DNA from 3 places in the Ruegeria sp. BE1 genome. Region 2 is predicted to be linked to each of the others. Evidence: riboswitches for the same ligand, from Rfam matches in the RefSeq annotation. Region 2 holds a riboswitch; each other region holds the start of a gene.
What was found. Region 2 has a riboswitch for cobalamin ahead of ACR0J5_RS10935 (DUF1636 family protein). Riboswitches for the same ligand answer to the same signal wherever they lie in the genome.

Region 1 (5,195 bases), on a different contig from region 2:
CTTCGTCAGCAGCTGCAGCCGGAAATGCGGCCAGAGCAAAGGACGCCGAGGCAATACCGGCGTAGAGGGATTTAATAAGAGTCATTTTGCTCTCTCTTCCTGTTGAATTTGCGCAAGGGGGACGCTCTTTGAAACGGACGATTTGCGCAGCCGTCCGCCAAACCCAAGGGGGCCGAAAATGGCCGAGATCAGAAAGAACACACCCGCCACCAGCACAATGGCCGGGCCCGAGGGCGTGTTTGGAAACAGGTAGGACAGGCTAAGCCCGATCCAGCAGCTGGACAGGGCAAAGACAAAGCCCAAAACCAGCTGCGCCGTGATTGTGCTGGCCCAATAGCGCGCCGCCGTTGCAGGCAGGATCATCAGACCGACAGCCATCAACGTACCCAGCGTCTTGAACGCGGCCAGCAGGTTCAAAACCAGCAGCAGCATGAAACCTTGATCCACCAGCCACGGCCAGCGTGTTTGGGTTTCGAAATAGACCGGGTCGCATGTGCTCACGATCAGCGGGCGCAGAAGAAAGGCAAACGCCACCAGCGTTACAGTCGCAACCCCGCCCACCAGCAACATCGAGGCATCGTCAATCCCAAGGATCGAGCCGAAGAGAAAGCTTTTCAGCGGCACCGCAGACCCGGCCGCCGACAAGATAAAGATCCCCACCGCCAACGCGATCAGATAGAGAGATGCAAGGCTGGCATCGCTGCGCAGGATGGTTCTGCGCGCCAGAAACGCGGTCAGAATGGCAACGCCTACGCCCGCAATCAGCCCACCGACCAATAGCGACATGACCGACAGGCCCGCCGTGACAAAGCCGATAACGATGCCGGGCGTAATCGCATGGGCCATCGCCTCACCCGCCAGCGACAAGCGGCGCAGAACAAGGAACGCCCCCACCGGCGCGACCGAGGCCGACAGAACCGTTGTCGCCACAAAAGCGCGGCGCATGAACGCAAAGCTCCACATTTCGGCGAAAAGATCAAACATATGCGCTCTCCGATGCGGGGGAGTTGTTGCGGAACATCCATGAGGCCTGGCTTTCCGACATATAGCCCTGTGCAACCAGCCGATGTGGGGTCAGCACTTCATTGACCGACCCGTGCGTTGCCTCTTGTCCGCCCAGCAACAGGGCATGGCTGCAATGATCCAGAACCGAGGACAGATCATGCACGACCAACACCACTGCACGGCCTTCGTCGCGCCAACGGCGGATGATCTTCAAAAGATGCTCCTCGGTGGATTGGTCGACGGCGGCAAAGGGTTCGTCCAGCAGGATCAACGGGGCGTCCTGCATGATGACCCGCGCAAACAGCGCTCGCTGCAATTGGCCACCCGACAGCATATGCAGGGGGCGGTCCGCGATATCGAGAACACCGGCCTCATCCAAGGCGGCGGTCATCCGATCCCGCGCCGCGCTGTCCAGTCCGGACCGAAATCCAAACCCGCGCCACGCACCCATCGCGGCCAGATCCCGCACGCGTATGGGAAACCGCCGGTCGAATTCGGTCATCTGCGCCAGATAGCCAATTTCGCGCGGGCGTCCCTGCGGCCAGTGCAGACTGCCGGAAAGAGGGTCCATCAGGCCCAGCATCATTTTGACAAACGTACTCTTGCCAGAGCCATTGGCGCCCAGCACCGCAAGGGTGGTTCCGGCCTCAATATCCATCGAGAGGCGGCGAAACAGCGTCAGATCACTATATCCAAGCGTCAGGTCGCGCAGTTGCAGAACAGTTGTCATCAGATCACCGCGTAGATCGATAGCCACAACAGCGCCGACAGTGCCAATGCACCCGCAACCTGCGCTATCACACTATATTCAGTCAGGCACCGGCCCCACTTGGTCATGGCGCGCCTGATCATTGATGCGCACTCCAAGCAACGGCGCGCATAGGAAGGTCCACAGGAAAGGCGTCTACCCCGTGTGTCCCACCATATGGGACAGGAGATTTTTGTACTGACATAGGCCTCGGCTCCTCCGATTGGTCGGGGGGCAAGCAAGGACACGTCTTTTTACGGCATGGACCGTTTGAAACACTGTCTACTCCCTCTGGGACACCCCGCCCAGCTACGTTAAAATCGGATGGCAGGTCTCCTGACTTGCGGGTCAACGCTGTCCCGATCCTTCCCAGGCTTTGGCCCAGTGGACGATCTCGGGTCGCTTACCGCCTACAGTTGCGGGGGCAGTTACGGATTTGGCATGAAAAGCGCCGCACCGTATTCCCTTTTATCCCGTCCCGCAGATCGCGGTCAGGGAACCATCACGGCGACAAAACACAAACGGGGTTGATTCGACAAGAGATCACACTAGGACTTCACCATTTTGTGGCTGGGGCACGTTTTGTGCGAAAAAGAAATTTATCGGACCTTCACCCTATATATTGACAAGAAGTGGCAACCAAACTCTATATACAGTTGCTTCGGTTCTTTCGATTCCTGTCGAAAGCTAAGAGGGAAACCGGTGAAAAACCGGCGCTGCCCCCGCAACTGTAAGCGGATCGTTCGGCTGGACACGCCACTGAAAGCGTGCTTTTGGGAAGGCCAGTCCGAACCACGATCCGCAAGCCAGGAGACCTGCCGGGCGCAAATGATAACCACGAACGGAGGGTTCGGGGGCGTGTTCTGGGGCATTTTCCCCGCAGCGTCCTCGACTTTGATTAAAGGACAGAGGACGACATGAGCATTACCGTATATTCCAAACCCGCCTGCGTACAATGCACCGCAACCACCCGCGCGCTGGATGCAAAGGGCGTCGCCTATGATGTGGTCGATCTGACTCAGGACGATAGCGCCATGACCCACGTGACCGAGCTGGGCTATCGTCAGGCCCCCGTTGTGGTCGCTGGCAGCGCACATTGGTCGGGCTTTCGCCCCGACATGATCGCCCAGCTGGCCTGATCCATGACCGCGCCGATCCCGGCGCTGGTCTATTTCTCATCGAAATCCGGAAACACCCACCGCTTTGTGACGCGGCTGGGGCTGACCTCTTTCCGCATTCCGACCGGGATGGACCCGCTGCCTGACCCCAAAGGCCCCTATGTTCTGATCTGCCCGACCTATGCCGATGGCGAGGGGCGCGGGGCGGTTCCGAAACAGGTGATCCGGTTTCTGAACGACCCGGCCCGCCGCGCCGGGATCATCGGGGTGATCGGCGCTGGAAATCGCAACTTTGGTGCGACCTACGCCATGTCCGGTCGCATCATCGCCCAGAAATGCAACGTTCCGCTGCTCTATTCCTTCGAGCTGGCCGGCACTGACACCGACATCGCCCGCGTCCGCGCCGGGCTTGAAAAACTAGGGAGACACCAATGCTCGACAGCAGCGTAAATGAGCAGGACTATCACGCGCTGAACGCGATGCTGAACCTTTACGATGGTGAGGGGAAGATCAGGTTCGACGCAGACCGCATGGCCGCGCGGCAGTATTTCCTGCAGCATGTGAACCAGAACACCGTGTTCTTCCACTCGCTGGATGAAAAGCTGGGCTATCTGGTGTCCGAAGGCTATTACGAAGCGGCCGTTCTGGACCAGTATTCCAAGAACTTCATGCGTCAGATCTGGGATTCGGCCTATGCCAAGAAATTCCGGTTTCCGACCTTTCTGGGCGCGTTCAAGTATTACACCTCGTACACTCTGAAAACCCGCGACGGGCAACGGTATCTTGAGCGGTACGAAGACCGCGTTGTGATGACCGCACTGGCACTGGCGCGCGGGGATGAGGCGCTGGCCCTGTCCTTCATGGAGGAAATTCTGGATGGCCGGTTCCAACCCGCCACGCCAACCTTCCTGAACGCGGGCAAGGCGTCACGTGGTGAGCTGATCTCGTGCTTTCTGCTGCGGTTGGAAGACAACATGGAAAGCATCGGGCGCGGCATCAACTCGGCCCTGCAACTGTCCAAGCGCGGCGGCGGTGTGGCGCTGCTGCTGACCAATATCCGCGAGCATGGCGCACCGATCAAGGGGATCGAAAACCAGTCCTCGGGCGTGATCCCTGTGATGAAACTGTTGGAGGATAGCTTTTCCTACGCCAACCAACTGGGCGCGCGGCAAGGGGCTGGGGCCGTGTATATGAACGCGCACCACCCCGATATCATGCGGTTCCTCGACACCAAGCGCGAAAACGCGGATGAGAAAATCCGTATCAAGACCCTCAGCCTTGGCGTGGTCATCCCCGACATCACCTTTGAACTGGCGAAAAAGAACGCCGATATGTACCTGTTCTCACCGCATGACGTGGAAAAGGTCTATGGCGTGCCCTTCTCGGAAATCTCGGTCACCGAGAAATATCACGAGATGGTGGATGACAAACGCATCCGCAAATCCAAGGTCAACGCGCGCGAGTTCTTTCAGACCATTGCCGAGATTCAGTTCGAATCCGGCTATCCCTATGTGATGTTCGAGGACACGGTGAACCGGATGAACCCAATCGCGGGCCGGATCAACATGTCGAACCTGTGCTCGGAAATCCTGCAGGTGAATGAGGCGTCGGAATTCAATGATGACCTCAGCTATGCGCATCTGGGCACGGACATCTCGTGCAACCTCGGGTCGCTGAACATCGCCAAGACGATGGATGGCGGCGATCTGGGCCGCACTGTTGGCGCTGCGATCCGCGCACTGACGGCAGTGTCTGAGATGTCGGCGATTGACTCGGTCCCCTCCGTGCGTCGTGGCAATGATGAAAGCCACGCGATTGGTCTGGGGCAGATGAACCTGCACGGGTTTCTGGCGCGCGAACATATCCACTATGGCTCACCCGAAGGGGTTGAGTTCACCTCGGTCTATTTCGCCAGCGTGGCCTATCACGCGATCCGCACCTCTTGCGATCTGGCCAAGGAACGCAAAACGTCATTCAAGGGGTTTGAGGACTCCGACTATGCATCGGGCACATTCTTCGACAAATACACCACCCGCGATTGGCTGCCCGAAAACGACCGCGTAAAAGCGCTGTTTGATGGCATGACCCTGCCCACGCGTGATGACTGGGCGGCGCTGAAGGCCGATGTGATGAGGCACGGCCTCTATAACCGCAACCTTCAGGCGGTGCCGCCAACAGGGTCGATCAGCTATATCAACAACTCGACCTCTTCGATCCACCCGATCGTCTCCAAGATCGAAATCCGCAAAGAAGGCAAGATAGGCCGCGTTTATTACCCGGCAGCCTTCATGGACAACGACAACCTCGAATACTACCGCGATGCC
Region 2 (5,195 bases):
CGCAGCACCCCATGGGTGGCCTGCCCACCCTGAAGGACAATCTCTCGGAACTCGGTCTCAAGCACATAATGGGCGCGGGGATGCGCAAGATGCTCAAACCCGTTGAGGATCGTGAATTTTGCATCGATGGGGCAAATGCCGCAGACGCCATTTGCACAACATGTCGGGCGCGTCCCCCCGTTTGCCCGCGCGGTCGGAAGCGGCACCCACGCATTGCTATGGGCCTGCAGCACCTGATCGGCGCGCGATAGTATGTGGTGAGGATGCGGAAAGGGTTTGTCGCGCGGCAGAATATGGTCAGACCCGCCGCCTGCGATCTCCATCAGGGTTTCGGCACGTTCATAATACGGGACCATGTCCTCATACCCAAAGGGCCAGTCCATCCCGACACCAAACCGGCTGCGCAAACGGAAATCATCAGGATGGAACCGAGGCGTATCCCCCCACCAAAAATTCGAGTTTCCGCCAAAAGTGATAAAGCTCAGCCAGTCCTTGCGCAAACCGGATGTGTTGCGCTGTGTGATCGGCTCGCCCGGTCGCCAGCCATCGCGCAGCTGCGCATCATGGGGGCGCATGCCGCCTTGTTCGACGATCAGCACATCCAGATCGGGCGGTAAACCATGCGCAAAGAACATTGCCGCAAAGCTGCTGCCAACGATCACAACATCCCAATGCCGGGACGCAACCTGTGCAAGGTCAATGCGTTTCATCTGTTCAACCACGGCCTCGGGCGAGGCGCGAACCACGTTACTCATACACGAAAAAGATGTCTCAGGGTAACGGCGCGCGGGGCTTTGTCAAATAAACAAAACGCTGGGACGCAACCCTTAGTCCGCAGTTTGCGCGCCACCACTTTTGCGCCGGTTTGCCTTGCGGAAGTGATCCTTGGTGCTTTGGGTCCAGTTCAACTGCTCCTCCTGCACGGTCAGGGTTTCGACGTGATCGGACTCCAGCAGGAACGTCGCGCGCATGGGCATGATCCCGTCAACAACCATCACGTTTTGCGCGGACGGATCAATGCTGAGCGTTCCGGTCAACCGAACGGGCTGATGGACATGGCTGGGCGTCCAGTCGACATTCAACCGGACCCGGATCATCTGATTGGGCAGCGGCGCGGGCAGATGACTGCACATCCCGCTTTGCGGCACCAGATAGACGACACTCTGCCCATCTGCATCCGGCGGCGCAGGGATGGCAAACCCCATCAGCGTGACGGTCTGGCCATCAAGATCGGGATTGCCCGCAGATCCTGCATGATCCCGGCGCTGCGTGACCGCCTGCACCTGATCCAGCAGCCAATCCACATCAATTTCATCGGCGGTCAGGGCGGCCTCGGTTTCTGTTAAAAGCATCTGCCATTTCCGGCGCTCTTCGTCGCTGCCTGCACCCTGTTGCAACCTGCCCCGCAGGCGCAGGGCAAAGATGACATCATCGAACTGTTCGGGCGTGAGGGCGCGAAACGGGTCCTCGTAATTCTGGGCAGCGGGATCTGGCAGTTCAGACCAATCCAACACCTGGCCCGATGCGGCCGCAGTGCCGAACCAGCCCAGGGCCAACAAGGCCAGAATGTGAACCCAATTGCGCATGTCCCGACTGTACCGATCAGACGGGATCATTCCAGCCTCTTTCCGCGGGCACGCGCAGAGTTTATCTGCGCCCGCCCACTCCGGAAACTGTCAAACTGAGAACTTTATCATTGACCCATCGCAGGAACTGGGGCAGTCCATCTGACGATGGTTCCCCGCAAGGGGAAGAGAAAGGGAATACGGTGCGGTTTGCCATCTGGCACCAAATCCGTAACTGCCCCCGCAACTGTAAGCGGTGAGCAATGCCAAATATCCACTGGCCCGGCGGCTGGGAAGGATGGCAAAGCCACGACCCGCAAGTCAGGAGACCTGCCATCATATGTTCAACCAACCCGGGGCGGGGCGTCCTGGAAGGAGGCTATGATGACACGACTGGCGCGTGTTTCGACGATCGATACACTCTGTGGCCGCTGTTGACGGGCGGGCCTGAGGATGTCGGAAAAATCTGATCATGTCATTCTGATCTGCACGACCTGCAAAGGTGAACTGAGCGCAGAGGCCATTCAAACAGCGCTTGCAGATAAGCTGCCTGTGGGGTTTGCGGTGCGCACCGTGGACTGTATGGCAGGCTGTGCCCGGCCAATAACGGTTGGGTTTCAGGCGGTGGGCAAGGCGCAATACCTGTTCGGCGACATCCGCACGCAGCGCGACATCGACGCGCTGGCCACCTTTGCCCATCAATACCAGCAAAGCGTTGATGGCTGGACCAGCGCAACGGACCGGCCTCGGGCGCTTTATACCAAGACGCTGTCCCGCATGCCGCGACTGGAGTTTGGAGGGCGACCATGACTCACCCTCCCTTTTTGGTTGCTGAAGACCTGGAGTATTACGCCCTGAACGGGGATGTCCTGCTTCAGGGCGTCTCGTTCGAATTGGACAAAGGGGCAATTCTGGCCATTGCGGGGCCCAATGGGGCAGGCAAGACAACGCTGCTGAACCTGCTATGCGGTGCGGCTGATCTGGTTCTGGGCGATGTGCGCGTCGGCGGGCGCAGCCTGAAACAGATGTCGGCCACCGAACGCGCCCGCATGATCGCCGTTGTCAGCCAGCAGGAATACCCCGACGGACGGCTGGAACTGCGCGACTATGTGGCCCTTGGCCAGATCCCGATCCGGGCCGACCGGTCTGCGGCTGAACACGCGGCTGAACTGGACCGGATACTCGACCTGACCCATCTTGGCGCTCTGGCGGGCAAGCGCATGGCGCAACTGTCCGGGGGTGAGCGTCAGCGGGCGCATATCGCCCGCGCGCTGGCCCAGAATCCGTCCCTGCTGTTTCTGGACGAACCCACCAACCATCTGGACCCGGACGCCAAGGGACGGATGCTGTCGCTGGTGGCCGAGCTGGGGATCACGGTGGTGATGATCGTCCACGATCTGGTCATGATCCCCGAATTTGCGTCCCATGTGGCGCTGATGAAATCCACACGCCTGACTAGTTTCGGAACCGTCGCCGAGGTGCTGACCGCAGATAAGGTCCGCGACACGTTTGGCGTGGATTACCTGTGCTTTCAGCACGAAGGCCGGATGATCCCGGCGCTGGATATCCGAAGAACACCCATTTCAACTTAACCCAAGGAACTATTCTATATGAAACATCTCTGGTCTGCGGCTATGGTGGCTGCCATTGCGGGCGGTGCCTCGGCACATGAGGTCACGGTCGACAATTGCGGCGAACCGCTGGTCTTTGAAACCCAGCCCGAGCGTCTGGTCGTGCATGACATGAACATGACCGACATGGCCTTTGCGCTGGGTCTGCAGGACAAGATCGTGGGCCTGACCGGCATCACCGGCTGGTACAAAACCAGCCCCGAGTTTGACACTCTGCGCGGTGACATCCCTGAGCTGGCCCCGAAATACCCGACCGTTGAAAACCTGGTCGCGGTAGAGCCCGATCTGTTCTTTGCCGGTTGGTACTACGGCATGAAGCCGGGCGGTGACGTGACCCCCGACACGCTTGCACCCTTTGACATCAAGACCATGATCCTGACGGAAAGCTGCGTGCATCTGGACAAGGACCGCCCCGAGGCCAGCATGGACCTGCTGTTTGACGACGTTCTGCGTCTGGGCACCGTCATGCATGTCGAAGACAAGGCCGAGGCGCTGGTCGCTGGCTGGAAAGAGGAACTGGCCGCGATTCAATCGCAAACCGCCGATGTCGCCAAACCCCGCGTTTTCCTGCTGGACGGCCCGGCAGATGCGCCCTTTACCGCTGGCAAATTCGCCATCCCCGACGCGATGATTGCAGCTGCGGGTGGTGAGAATGTCACCCATGACATGGACACCAGCTGGGGCCGCACCTCGTGGGAGGCCGTGGCCGCCGCGAACCCGGAATTCCTGGTGCTGCTGGACTATCAGACCGGCAATGGCGCGGCGGATACGTTCAAGTTCCTGCAGGAACATCCGGTGATGTCGCAGACTGACGCGGTCAAGAACGAACGCTGGATCGGCCTGCGGTACGAGGAACTGACCCCCGGACCGGCAAATATCGAGGCGATCTCGAAAATGGCCAAGGCAATGCACCCGGGCCTCAACTGATATGACCCGATTGGGCGTTATGCTCGTGCTGGGGGCGGTCATTCTGGCCGCCCTCTTGCTGATTTCCACGGTCTACGGCACCACGCCCATCCCCGCCTCGGATGCGTTGCAGGCGGTCTTGCTGGGCACCGGCCTGACGGATGGGGATATGTCCCCGCTGCATCGCATCGTCTTTGACCTGCGCCTGCCCCGCGCCCTGTTCGCGGCGGTCATCGGCGCCGGGTTGGGCATTGTCGGCGTCGTCCTGCAAACCACCACGCGCAACGATCTGGCTGACCCGTTTCTGTTTGGCCTGTCCTCAGGCGCGGCGGCGGGGGCGGTGTTCGTGATCACTGTGACCGGAGACATACTGGGGTTCTGGACCTTACCGCTGGCGGCGTTTTGCGGCGGGCTTGTGGCCTCTGGGATCGTGCTGGCGCTGGTGCATGGCTTGCGCACAAGCGCGCCTGAAAAGCTGATTCTGGCCGGGCTGGCGGTGTCTTTTCTGTTCTCGGCCATCACCAATTACCTGATCTTCGCAGGCGACAGCCGCGCCGCGCATTCGGTGATTTTCTGGATGCTGGGCGGTCTGGGCCTGGCCCGGTGGGAGACGTTTCCCCTGGTCTGCGCCGGTCTGGTCCTGATCCTGTCCTATTCGCTGTACCGCAACCGCTGGCTGGATGCGCTGTTGACCGGGGATCTGACCGCTTCGACCCTGGGTGTCCCGGTGCAGGGGTTGCGGTTCAGCATGTTCTTTGCCGCAGCACTGGCCACGGCTGTTTTCGTTTCCGTCGCGGGTGTGATCGGCTTTGTGGGCCTGATGGTGCCGCATATCGCACGCGGCATTGCGGGGCCGCTGCACAAACGCCTGCTGCCCACGGCCGCCATCGTGGGCGCGGCGCTGCTGACAGGGTCCGACATCCTCAGCCGGTTGCTTCTGGCCCCGCAGGAACTGCCCGTCGGGATCGTGACAACATCCATCGGGTCCGTGTTCGTCTTTTTGCTTCTGTTCCGCACCGCCAGAGCGCGCAAATAGCGCTCTGACACCATTCCAGCGCGCTTTGCGATCTAAACTGCCGCGTCCCCTCCGGCC
Region 3 (5,195 bases), on a different contig from region 2:
CAATGCCTCTGACAGCTGCTCGACATCGCAATTCTGATCGACCCTCAGCAGCCGTTCGCGAAACATCTGACGCACATGGGCCTTGTGCGTTTCTGCGGCCTCACGAATAGGGTCGCTTTCGGGATAGGCCGCCAGCGCATTGCGAAACAGGCAGCCAGTGTTTGAGACGTCGGCCAGCCAGTCGGACAGGCGTATCAGGACATGTAGAACATGATCCGCGCCCTCGGCCTCATCCTGACCGATCCATTCGGAATAGGCCGCGTCCCGATGGTTCAGCGCGCCGATCACCATGGCTTCGCGGCTGGGAAAATACTTGTAGAGCGTCCGCAACGAGACATTCGCCCCTTCGCGCAGGGCTTCGACGCCCTGCGTGGCAAACCCCATTTCCGAGAATTGCCGGTCGAGGTTCTCTGCGATCTTGTGTTGTGTCTCGTTCATGCGCCGTTGGTAGAGCGATCACTCTACCTGGACTGTTCAGTTTGCGACAGGGTTGTCTGATCTGCGACAAAAGCCAAAACGGATGCGCCTGCGCGGGGTGTCCCGCGCAGGCGTAAAAGGTAAACCGCTATGATTGACGTCAGACCTCGACAGCGACTTTGCCGATGGGGTTCGAACAACAGGCAAGGATGTACCCATCCGCGATATCATCCTCGGAAATCCCGCCATTATGGACCATATGAACTTCGCCCGCCGTTTTCCTGACCTTGCAGGTGCCACACACCCCAAAGGTACAGCCTGACGGGATGTTCAGGCCAACCGACCGCGCTGCGGCCAGAATGGTTTCGGTTTCCGACACTTTGGCGATGACGTCAGAAGTTGCAAAATGGATTTCTGCAGTTGCCCCGTCATCTGGTACCAGATCGTCCAGTTCCGGCTGATCGGCCACCGTTTCCACAGGCGCGCCAAAGCTTTCCTGATGGTAGCTGCCCATGTCGAATCCCAAACCGGTCAGGGCATCGCGGACGGCCTGCATAAAGGGTTCGGGACCGCAGCAATACACCTCACGTTCCAGATAATCCGGAGCCATCAGGCCCAGCATCAATTGGTTGAATTGGCCTTGATATCCAGTCCAGGGGCGGTAGGGGTCGGCCTCTTCCACAACGAATTTCAGATCCAGACCGGGCGTTCGGCTGGCCATCTGTTCCAGACGTTGGCGAAAGATGATCTCGGACGGGCGTTTGGCGCAGTTGATGAAAACGATGTCCAGATCGCGCCCTTCATCCCACATGCACGTGGTCATCGACATCATCGGCGTGATGCCCGAGCCTGCCGAGATGAACAGAAACTTGCGGGCCGGGCTTTCCACATTGGTGAACAGGCCAGCCGGACCGATGGCCCTGATTCCCATGCCCGGCTTCAGGTTGTCCAGCATCCAGCGCGTTCCAATGCTGTCGGGCTGCGCTTTGGCAGTAACCGTGACAGAGCGCGGCCGCGATGGAGAGGACGAGATCGTATAAGTGCGATGCACGACGCCTCCGGGCTGGTCGGGGGCTGGTATTTCCAGCGTCAGAAACTGGCCGGGATGATAGGCGAAAAACGCGCCTGACGGGGCCCGAAACGTAAAGCTGGCCGTATTGGGCGTTTCAGGCACGACCGAGACGCATTCCAGCATCTCACTATCCTGCCAGACCGGGGCCACTGTATTGAGGTCTTTCATCCCCGTTACTCCGCAGCCATGACGTCAGGGGCCACATGATTCGCCAGCGTGTTGCAATACCATTCAACAAACTGCAGCACCCCGGATTCCTGTATGCCTGAATAGGGTCCCGGCACGTAGGCCGGGCTGTTGATACCTAGCTGGTTGTCCTCGACCACCTGCCGGTCTTCGTCATTGGTGGCCATCCAAACCTCGGTCAGACGCTTTAGGTCATAGTCTGTGCCCTCGACGGCCTCTTTGTTGACCAGCCATTTGGTGGTGACTTCGGTCTCGGTTGGGCTGATCGGAGTAATACGGAAGACAATCGAATGATCGGCCAGGAAATGGTTCCATGTGCTGGGGTAATGAAACTTCAGCAGCGTCCCGGCATCGGCAAAGGGCGCGCGGCCCAAAAACCGGCGCACGGCGGATTTGCCGTCCATCGTATAGCTTTCCGCCCCTTCCTTAAGAGGCATCCGCGCCAGACGGTACTGGCCGTCATCATGCAGATAGAACTGCGAAGGCATGCCGGCCGCTTTGCACCGGTCGAAGTGGTCTTGCATGAAGGCGGGGGTTTCGCCGCCTTCGATCCCGGTTACAGAGGGGTCATCCGGGAAAGTCCGGCAGAGCGAAGGATGGTTGCCGCCACAGTGATAGCATTCACGGTTGTTTTCCCAGACAAGTTTCCAGTTGCCCTTTTCGACGATGGTGCTTTCAAACGCGATCTTGGCGTTGTTCAGGTCGTGGGGCTCAAGATAGGGGCGTGCGATATTGGCAAAGGTGTCAAAGTCGGGGGCCTCATCCGCAAGACAGATGTAGATAAGACCGGCCAGTTCGCGGCAATGCACGGTTTTCAACCCATGTTGTTTGGGATCGAAATCGGGGCCCATGTCCCGCGCCCAAAGAAGCGAACCATCCAACTCATAAGTCCATTGGTGATATGGGCATACGAGTTTCGGCGCATTGCCCTTTGCCGCCTTGCAAATAACCGAGCCGCGATGGCGGCAGGTGTTGTGAAAAGCCCGGATCTGATCGTCTGCGCCGCGCACGATAATCACGCGGTAGGCGCCCACGGTATAGGTAACGTAATCGCCCTTTTTCACCAATTCACAAGCGGGAATGGCAAACAGCCACTGGCGGTAATGTATGGCCTCAAGGTCGGTCCGAAAAACATCGGGGTCCGTGTAAAACGCCTGCTCCAGAGCATAGGCTGGGTTTCGACGTGTCAACAGGCTTTGAATGTTGCTCACTTCTGGCTCTCCTGCCGCGCCCCGCGGCATTGCTTGGGCAGATGACAAAGAAGACCAGCCCGGAGCCGCGCGAGGATCGCGTCCGGAACATGCGCCCCCACCGCCACCCGCGGTTTGACATATCTGCAAGGCTGGTTTCCGGACTTGGAAGGGGCTTTCACCCGGTTCGGCACCTTCCCGGGATCCTCGTCCCAGTGGTTCTTGCCGAGCCTGACCTTCGTTACCGTTGCGGGGGCAGTGGCGGAATTTCACCGACTTCCCAATTATCCACCGCCCGGGTCTCGGGCGGCAGCACCTCACACGCGCACCCTAGCCGGGGTCCTTCTGGCCGCTGGAAAAAATGCGACATTTTATGCTGAAAAACTGACACGATGATTTTTTGACGGCGCTGCACGGATATTGGGGCCGGGTTTCTCGGGCCTCAGGCCACCGAACCCCTGTGTCGCGCTTTGCCGCCGCTTGGGGCTATTGGGATTTCTCAACTTTATGTAAGATCCAATCCCTCACCCTTTGCGCATCATCCGAAAGGGGGGTCTTTTTGGACCAGACCAGATAAAATCCCTTACCCGTGGCCCATTGCCAATCGGCTTTTGCGGCAAGAAGCCCCTGTTTGACCAGCCTGTCCGTCAGGTGTTTCCATCCAAAGGCGAACCCTTCTCCGGCCATGGCGGCCTGAAGCACAAGAGCGTAATCATTCAGGCGAAGGCCTGTGTTCGGCACAGCGGTGCGGATTGAAAAATTCGCGAACCATTCGCTCCAGCTTGGGCGCTGCCGTATCGGTTCTTCCAGATGGATGAGCCGCTGGGTCAACAGGTTCGGAAGGCTGCGCAGATCGACCGCTGCTGCCATGACACGCGGCGATGCGACGGGATAGATCACCTCGGGCGCGATCAATGCACATTCGCAACCCGACCAGTCCCCATTGCCCAGCCGTATCGCAAGGCTTATGTTTTCGGCATCGATATCGGGTTCCCGGTCGCTGGATTGCAGGCGCAAATCAATGCCGGGATAGCGTTTCTGCAATTCCGCAAGGCGCGGCATAATCCAATAGTTATTAAACGCCGTAGATGCGCTGAGCGTCACATATCCCGTCTGGTTGAGTTGTTGAATGGATGTCACTGACAAAGACAGCTGCTCAAAGGCGCGCGTGACATCAGCCAAAAGCCGTTGTCCGGCGCTGGTCAGAACAACCTGACGATGGCTGCGGGTGAAAAGCGGCGTGCCCAACCCCTCTTCCAGGCGACGGATTGCGACGCTGACGGCGGGTTGCTGCACGTTCAGCTCCTCAGCGGCGCGCGTAAAGGATTGCAGGCGAGCGGCCGCCTCAAAGACGACAAGATGGCGGGGTGAGCCAAGGAGCTTCCAGAGTTCTTGCATAAATTGCTTTTATGCTAACCATTCAAATTTACAAGCGTCACAACCCGGCCCTCAATCGTTAAAGTCGCGCGAAAAAATGGAGTAGCTCACAATGGCTCGGCGCGCGCGTCAATCCCGTTCCCGCGGTTCAGAGGCCGGTTCAGTTCCGGCATCCCCCTATATCCAGCGACGCTTGGCGTTTTTTGATCCTTTGAATGAAGAGGATCTGCAGCGCCTTGAGGCACAGGTCGACTGGATTTTCGAAGAGGTCGGGATTGCGTTTCGCGACGACCCAGAGGCACTGGAGTTATGGCGCCGCGAGGGCGCACGAATCGAAGGCGATCTAGTTCGCGCCGATGCCCAGTGGATTCGCAGCCTGTGCGCCAAGGCCCCCAAAAGCTTTACTCAGGTCGCCCGCAATCCCGAACGCTCGGTCGTCATTGGCGACGGCAATCAGGTGTTCGCCCCGGTCTATGGTGCGCCCTTCGTGCGTGATCTGGAAGGCGGCCGCCGCTATGGCGATATCGAGTCTTTTGAGAAGCTGGTCAAACTGACCTACATGCACCCGAACCTGCACCACGGTGGCTTTGTCACCTGCGAACCCTGTGACGTGCCGGTCAGCAAACGCCATTTGGACATGATGTTCGCCCACATGACGCTCAGCGACAAACCGCATCTGGGTGCCATCACCGAGATGAGCCGCGCGCAGGACAGTGTCGACATGGCCGAGATTGTCTTTGGCGCGGATTTCATGGAAGACAACTGCGTCATCATGGGCAACGTGAACACCAACTCTCCGTTGTTGGTGGACCGCGTGGTGACGGAATCGGCGCGGGTGTATTCGTCGCGCGGTCAGGGTCTGATCGTGGTGCCGTTCATTCTGTCCGGTGCGATGGGTCCAGTCAGCACCGCCGCCAGCGTCGCACAGGCGATGGCCGAGGCGATGATGGTCT

Region 1: linked by a shared signal. The riboswitch ahead of nrdH (glutaredoxin-like protein NrdH) and the one ahead of ACR0J5_RS10935 (DUF1636 family protein) in region 2 are both predicted to bind cobalamin.
Region 3: linked by a shared signal. The riboswitch ahead of ACR0J5_RS16125 (aromatic ring-hydroxylating oxygenase subunit alpha) and the one ahead of ACR0J5_RS10935 (DUF1636 family protein) in region 2 are both predicted to bind cobalamin.

What each region holds. Positions count from the first base shown of each region.
Region 1 covers NZ_JBQFTY010000005.1:222,129-227,323, forward strand. The annotation lists gene ACR0J5_RS15910 (metal ABC transporter solute-binding protein, Zn/Mn family) at 1-85, opposite strand, end outside; gene ACR0J5_RS15915 (metal ABC transporter permease) at 82-984, opposite strand; gene ACR0J5_RS15920 (metal ABC transporter ATP-binding protein) at 977-1,735, opposite strand; cobalamin riboswitch at 2,063-2,272, opposite strand; cobalamin riboswitch at 2,399-2,591, shown strand; gene nrdH (glutaredoxin-like protein NrdH) at 2,671-2,892, shown strand; gene nrdI (class Ib ribonucleoside-diphosphate reductase assembly flavoprotein NrdI) at 2,908-3,321, shown strand; gene nrdE (class 1b ribonucleoside-diphosphate reductase subunit alpha) at 3,303-5,195, shown strand, end outside.
Region 2 covers NZ_JBQFTY010000003.1:160,582-165,776, reverse strand. The annotation lists gene ACR0J5_RS10945 (GMC oxidoreductase) at 1-755, opposite strand, end outside; gene ACR0J5_RS10940 (DUF3299 domain-containing protein) at 828-1,616, opposite strand; cobalamin riboswitch at 1,718-1,917, shown strand; gene ACR0J5_RS10935 (DUF1636 family protein) at 2,019-2,375, shown strand; gene ACR0J5_RS10930 (ABC transporter ATP-binding protein) at 2,372-3,157, shown strand; gene ACR0J5_RS10925 (ABC transporter substrate-binding protein) at 3,176-4,123, shown strand; gene ACR0J5_RS10920 (FecCD family ABC transporter permease) at 4,125-5,138, shown strand; gene ACR0J5_RS10915 (ferritin) at 5,171-5,195, opposite strand, start outside.
Region 3 covers NZ_JBQFTY010000005.1:268,861-274,055, reverse strand. The annotation lists gene ACR0J5_RS16135 (TetR/AcrR family transcriptional regulator) at 1-438, opposite strand, end outside; gene ACR0J5_RS16130 (FAD-binding oxidoreductase) at 578-1,657, opposite strand; gene ACR0J5_RS16125 (aromatic ring-hydroxylating oxygenase subunit alpha) at 1,663-2,916, opposite strand; cobalamin riboswitch at 2,999-3,200, opposite strand; gene ACR0J5_RS16120 (LysR substrate-binding domain-containing protein) at 3,352-4,263, opposite strand; gene ACR0J5_RS16115 (trimethylamine methyltransferase family protein) at 4,355-5,195, shown strand, end outside.